Regions from separate parts of the Klebsiella electrica genome, predicted to be linked through region 1. Evidence: predicted binding sites of a transcription regulator. Region 1 holds the regulator's gene; each other region holds the start of a gene.
The links. Region 1 encodes CRP, which controls carbon source genes, mostly activating them, when cyclic AMP is high. Its sites were predicted from a motif close to ATGTGANNNNNNTCACAT; they were not measured.
Positions count from the first base shown of each region.

Region 2: a site for CRP is predicted at 973-990, ahead of hpt (hypoxanthine phosphoribosyltransferase). Genes of this name have one in related genera too.
Region 3: a site for CRP is predicted at 887-904, ahead of deoC (deoxyribose-phosphate aldolase). Genes of this name have one in related genera too.

Region 1 is NZ_CP041247.1:400,455-402,725, reverse strand. It holds gene Electrica_RS01805 (OsmC family protein) at 1-385, opposite strand, end outside; gene crp (cAMP-activated global transcriptional regulator CRP) at 692-1,324, shown strand; gene Electrica_RS01795 (YccS/YhfK family putative transporter) at 1,376-2,271, shown strand, end outside.
Region 2 is NZ_CP041247.1:4,366,137-4,368,407, reverse strand. It holds gene Electrica_RS20895 (glucose/quinate/shikimate family membrane-bound PQQ-dependent dehydrogenase) at 1-914, opposite strand, end outside; gene hpt (hypoxanthine phosphoribosyltransferase) at 1,117-1,653, shown strand; gene can (carbonate dehydratase) at 1,715-2,271, opposite strand, start outside.
Region 3 is NZ_CP041247.1:4,522,593-4,524,863, reverse strand. It holds gene Electrica_RS21575 (TatD family hydrolase) at 1-547, shown strand, start outside; gene deoC (deoxyribose-phosphate aldolase) at 1,042-1,821, shown strand; gene deoA (thymidine phosphorylase) at 1,978-2,271, shown strand, end outside.

The sequences.
Region 1 (2,271 bases):
ACGAGTGGGTGATGTTCACCGCTTTTTGCAGCATCAGCGCCACCGAGCAGTATTTCTCCGCCGACAGATCCACCGCACGGGAAACGGCCGCCTCTTTCAGCTCTTTGCCGGTGACGATAAAATGCAGATTGATATGGGTAAACAGGCGCGGCGCCTCTTCCCGACGTTCAGACGTCAGCTTGACTTCACAGTTAGTCACGTTGTGGCGACCTTTCTGCAAAATAGACACGACATCAATAGCGCTGCATCCGCCCGCCGCCATCAGCACCATCTCCATCGGGCTTGGCGCTTTATCTCCGGAGTTGCCGTCCATCAGAATCTGGTGACCTGACGCCGACTCTCCGATGAAGGTTAACCCTTCCACCCATTTCACACGAGCTTGCATAAAATTTAACTCCAAGGTTGCAATTTTCCTGACAGATTACGCGTACATAACAATTCTCGCAACGGAAGGCGACCTGCATCATGCTGAAGCGAGACACCAGGAGACATACGGCAAAAGCTATGCTAAAACAGTCGGGATGCTACAGTATTACATTGATGTACTGCATGTATGCAGAGGAGTTCACATTACAGGCTGAAGAAAAATCACCAGCCCGTTTCCCAGGCATAGGGAAACAATACGATTGCATGCCCGGATGCCGTGTAGTGTCGGCACCCGGAGATAGCTTATAACAGAGGATAACCGCGCATGGTGCTTGGCAAACCGCAAACAGACCCTACCCTCGAATGGTTCTTGTCTCATTGCCACATTCATAAGTACCCATCTAAAAGCACGCTGATCCACCAGGGTGAAAAAGCAGAAACGTTGTACTACATCGTCAAAGGCTCTGTGGCTGTGCTCATCAAGGATGAAGAAGGTAAAGAGATGATCCTCTCTTACCTCAACCAGGGCGATTTCATCGGTGAATTAGGCTTGTTTGAAGAAGGCCAGGAGCGTAGCGCCTGGGTACGTGCGAAAACCGCATGTGAAGTGGCCGAAATCTCCTACAAAAAATTCCGTCAGCTCATTCAGGTTAACCCGGATATCCTGATGCGCTTGTCATCGCAGATGGCTCGCCGTCTGCAGGTGACCTCAGAAAAAGTGGGTAACCTTGCCTTCCTCGACGTCACCGGGCGCATCGCTCAGACGCTGCTGAACCTGGCAAAACAGCCGGATGCGATGACCCACCCTGATGGTATGCAAATTAAAATTACCCGCCAGGAAATCGGTCAGATCGTGGGTTGTTCCCGTGAAACCGTTGGCCGTATCCTGAAGATGCTGGAAGATCAGAATCTGATCTCCGCCCACGGTAAAACTATCGTCGTATACGGTACCCGTTAAGTCGATAAAAACGGCGTGTTGCGTCCGCAATACGCCGTTTTTGTTTCCCCTATGTGGCGCAGGCTGATTTACCACCCGGAAGTCAACTATGCACTGCGGCAAACGCTGGTGTTGTGCTTGCCGGTTGCAACAGGCCTCCTCCTCGGGCACTTACAGCAAGGTCTGTTGTTCTCGCTGGTACCCGCCTGCTGTAACGTCGCCGGTCTGGATACCCCGCACAAACGCTTTTTTAAGCGTCTGATTATTGGCGGTTCGTTATTTGCCGGCTGTAGTCTGGTTGTCCAGCTTCTTCTTCAGCAGGACATCCCGCTGCCCTTGATTCTCAGTGGCCTGACGCTGCTGCTCGGCGTAACGGCGGAGATCAGCTCTCTGCACGCCAGGCTACTGCCCGCTTCGCTCATTGCCGCTATCTTCACCCTGAGCCTCGCTGGCAATATGCCCGTCTGGGAGCCGCTGCTGATCTACGCCCTCGGGACGCTGTGGTACGGCCTGTTTAGCTGGTTCTGGTTTTGGCTATGGCGCGAGCAGCCGCTGCGTGAATCGCTGAGCCTGCTCTATCGGGAGCTGGCTAACTACTGCGAAGCCAAATACAGCCTGCTGACCCAGCACATCGATCCGGGCACTTCGCTGCCGCCGTTGCTCACGCGCCAGCAGAAGGTAGTGGACCTGATCACCCAATGCTACCAGCAGATGCATATGCTGGCGGCAAACCAGCGCAACGACCAAAAGCGCCTGCTGCGGGTGTTTCAGATGGCGCTGGATTTACAGGAACATATCTCCGTCAGCCTGCACCAACCGGAAGAAGTACAAAAACTGGTGGAGCGCAGCCATGCCGAAGCGGTGATCCGCTGGAACGCGCAAACCGTTGCCGCCCGCCTGCGGGTAGTGGCCGATGACATTCTCTACCACCGCTATCCGCAACGCTTTCATATGGATAAGCAAATCGG
Region 2 (2,271 bases), 1.3 Mb from region 1:
TCGGCGTTAATCGCGAACAGGCGACCATCGTTGACCGGCAGGATAATCCGGCGCGGACAGTTGGCGACGACGTCTGCCGGCGCCTTGTCTGCTTTCGCTTCGTGATAGGAGACGCCGCGACAGGTGACGTGCTGGAAGGACGGATCCGCGTTCAGCTGCGGGTCAAAGTGCCATTTTTCTTTCCCGGTAGCCGCATCAAGAGCAAACAGACGCTGGTGGGCGGTACACAGGTACAGCATGTTCCCCACTTTAATTGGCGTCACTTCGTTGGTGATTTCACCCGGATCGTTCGGCTGCTTCAGGTCGCCGGTGCGGAACACCCAGGCTTCCTTCAGGTTTTTCACGTTATCGGCATTGATTTGCTTCAGCGGCGAATAACGCTGACCTTCCTGATTACGGCCATACGCCGGCCAGTCGCTATCGGCAACCGTGGAGATCGGCGCCGCAGGCGTCGCATCGGCATTCAGGGTGCCGTTCACTTCCTGCGGGTCATTAAAACCGGCCCAGGTCAGGATGCCGCCGCTGATCAGCAGGGCAACGATCAGACCGGCGACCGCGCCGCCCGATGGGATCGGCAGACGACGCCAGACAAAAGGCAAAATAAGCCAGATGCCGAAGAAGACCAGGATATCGCTACGCGGCGTAAGCGCCCAGAAGTCAAAGCCGACTTCCCAGACGCCCCAGATCATGGTGGCGAGAAGCAGCGCAGCATACAGCCAGAGCGCTGCGCGTTTGCCCTGTAACAGCATCACGGTGACGGCCAGCATGACCAGGCCAGCAATAGGGTAGTACCAGGAGCCGCCAAGAGCCGCCAGCCATACCCCGCCAATAAGAAGATACAGGCCGCAGAACGCTGCAAAGAGCGCTGTCAGCGTCACGAGAAGCCGTGATTGTTGAGACTTTGTTTCTGCCATAGAAAGACACTCGGTTGTTTGTTAATTTTTAATTGCAATTAATTATAGGATTTAACAAGTGTGATCGGAATCACAAAATGGGCTTTATTATTCCCTGCATCGCATATTTCTTTTTACTGGTATACTGCATAGCTTGCCGGTCAATGTCGGTGCATTCGCAGCGGTGTTGATGATTTACATTAAGAATCAAATGGTTAGTTTAATGAAACATACTGTAGAAGTGATGATCCCGGAAGCCGAGATCAAAGCGCGTATCGCCGAACTGGGTCGTCAAATCAACGAGTGCTACAAAGACAGCGGCAGCGAAATGGTGCTGGTGGGGCTGCTGCGCGGCTCATTTATGTTTATGGCCGACCTGTGCCGTGAAGTGCAGGTGCCGCATGAAGTCGATTTTATGACCGCCTCCAGCTACGGCAGCGGCATGTCGACGACCCGTGACGTGAAAATCCTGAAAGATCTGGATGAAGACATTCGCGGTAAAGACGTATTGATTGTGGAAGACATTATCGATTCCGGCAACACGCTGTCTAAAGTGCGTGAAATTCTCAGCCTGCGTGAGCCGAAATCTCTGGCTATTTGTACGCTGCTGGATAAGCCGAGCCGTCGTGAAGTGAACGTGCCGGTCGAGTTTGTTGGCTTTGCCATCCCGGATGAGTTCGTGGTCGGCTACGGGATTGATTACGCGCAGCGCTACCGTCATCTGCCGTACGTCGGCAAAGTGGTACTGCTGGACGAGTAAGGTTTCATGCGACCCCGGACGATGGCGCGCCGCGCTGCCGGGGTTTTCTCAAGCGGGTGGCTTACTTGTGGTTGGCGTGTTTGCTCTTGAGGTTGGAAATCCCGTGACGGTAGCGCTGTTCAAGGGTTTCACGGCTGACGGCGGTCACATCAAGATCGCGTAACATCCCGTCATGGATACCGTAGGCCCAGCCGTGGATGGTGACCTTCTGACCCCGTTTCCACGCCGACTGCATAATAGTCGAGTGGCCCAGGTTATAAACCTGCTCCATCACGTTCAGTTCACATAATGTATCCAGTCGGCGCTCTTCGGGCATTTCGCCCAGCAGCGAGCTGTGTTTGAACCAGATATCGCGAATATGCAGCAGCCAGTTGTCGATAAGCCCCAGCTCGGTGTTTTCTACCGCCGCCTGCACGCCGCCGCAGCCATAGTGGCCGCAGATGATGATATGCTCGACTTCCAGCACGTCGACGGCATACTGCACCACGGAAAGACAGTTCAGGTCGGTATGAATCACCAGATTGGCGACGTTACGATGGACAAACAGTTCACCGGGCTCAAGGCCGGTTAACCGTTCCGCAGGAACACGGCTATCAGAACATCCAATCCACAGAAAGC
Region 3 (2,271 bases), 1.1 Mb from region 1:
TGAGCTGCTGGAAGCGTGCCTGCGCCAACGCCACCGGAAGCTGGTCGCCGTGGGGGAGACGGGGCTCGATCTGTATCGTGACGATCCGCAGTTTGAGCGCCAGCAGGTCATGCTGGAGGCACAGCTGCGGCTGGCGAAGCGTTACGATCTGCCGGTGATTCTGCACTCCCGACGCACTCACGATACGCTGGCGATGCTGTTGAAAAAACATGCGCTGCCGAGAACCGGCGTGGTGCATGGTTTTGCGGGAAGCCTGCAGCAGGCGGAACGCTTTGTGCAGTCAGGATATAAAATTGGCGTCGGCGGGACCATAACCTACCCGCGAGCCAGCAAAACGCGTGATGTGATGGCGCGTCTGCCGCTATCGGCGCTGCTGCTGGAAACGGATGCGCCGGATATGCCGCTCAATGGTTTTCAGGGGCAACCAAATCGGCCAGAACAGGTGGCCCGTGTCTTTGCCTCGTTATGTGAACTGCGGCAGGAACCTGCGGATGTTATTGCGAATGCGTTGATACACAATACGAAAGCGTTGTTCTATACCCTGTGACACGGCTGGCGTAGCGCACTCTCAGCGATGTCGCTCGGGCGTCAGCCGCGACTAAGACGTTGCGGCATCATCGTGGGCTGACTGCCTTATGACCTGGATATCCTCTCTTCTGAACCCCTTCTTGTCATAATGTTATAATTCCATCATTTTTAACTTTCATTGAATTTGTTATTTTTCAATTTATTATGTTTGAAATTTTATTTTTAGCACAAAATGCACCCGCTTTAATCGAGAGGTTTTGTGTTTTTATGTTATTATTCTAACACTCTCTCGCATCTGAGGATTCTGATTATGCTTAAAGTAAACCAGGCGTTCTGAAGCGTAATACTGCACCTTGAAAGGTGATAAGGATCACATTTCAGCTATGCAAATTCCAGGTGAGTTTTCATTAACTGTGATGAATGTCGAAGTGTAACGGCGAGGTGATGTTACAATAGTAACAGACTCGCAAGGTGAGAAACTATTGAACCGGCAATAAGCCGTCGGAGTGAGAAATGACTGATTTATCTACAAGCAGCCTGCGCGCGTTGAAACTGATGGACCTGACTACGCTGAACGACGATGACACCAATGAAAAGGTGATCGCTCTGTGCCATCAGGCAAAAACGCCGGTAGGCAATACCGCGGCCATCTGCATCTATCCGCGTTTTATCCCGATCGCTCGTAAGACGCTGAACGCGCAAGGCACCCCGGATATCCGTATCGCCACGGTGACCAACTTCCCGCATGGTAACGATGATATCGCTATCGCGCTGGCGGAAACCCGTGCGGCCATCGCTTACGGCGCGGATGACGTTGACGTGGTATTCCCGTACCGCGCGCTGATCGCAGGTAACGAGCAGGTCGGATTCGATCTGGTGAAAGCCTGTAAAGAGGCCTGCGCGGCGGCCAACGTGCTGTTGAAAGTGATAATCGAAACCGGTGAGCTGAAAGAAGAAGCGTTAATTCGTAAAGCTTCTGAAATTTCTATTAAAGCCGGGGCGGATTTTATCAAAACCTCGACCGGTAAAGTCCCGGTAAACGCGACGCCGGAAAGTGCACGTATCATGCTGGAAGTGATCCGCGATATGGGCGTGCAGAATACCGTTGGCTTTAAGCCTGCGGGCGGCGTCCGCAGCGCTGAAGATGCACAGCAGTTCCTCGCTATTGCCGACGAAATGTTCGGCGCCGACTGGGCGGATTCTCGCCACTATCGTTTTGGCGCCTCCAGCCTGCTGGCAAGTCTGCTGAAAGCGCTGGGTCACGGCGACGGTAAGAGCGCCAGCAGCTACTAAGGCGTAACGGCGACAAAACCGTAGCCCGGATGAGGCGCAGCTGCGCCGATTCCGGGAAATCCCCGGCGTCGCGACGCCCGGCCGGGCTACAGGATCTTAGCGCGGGCGCAGATTGCGCCGCCCGCCGAATTTGACCTTATTCCTCAGGAGGTTACCTTGTTTCTCGCCCAGGAAATTATTCGTAAAAAACGTGATGGCCATGCGCTGAGCGATGACGAAATTCGCTTTTTCATCAACGGGATCCGCGATAACACCGTTTCTGAAGGGCAGATCGCGGCGCTGGCGATGACCATCTTTTTCCACGATATGTCTATGCCAGAACGCGTCTCGCTAACTATGGCAATGCGGGATTCAGGAACCGTTCTGGACTGGAAAAGCCTCAATTTGAACGGCCCGATTGTCGATAAACACTCTACCGGCGGCGTGGGCGATGTGACTTCGCTGATGCTT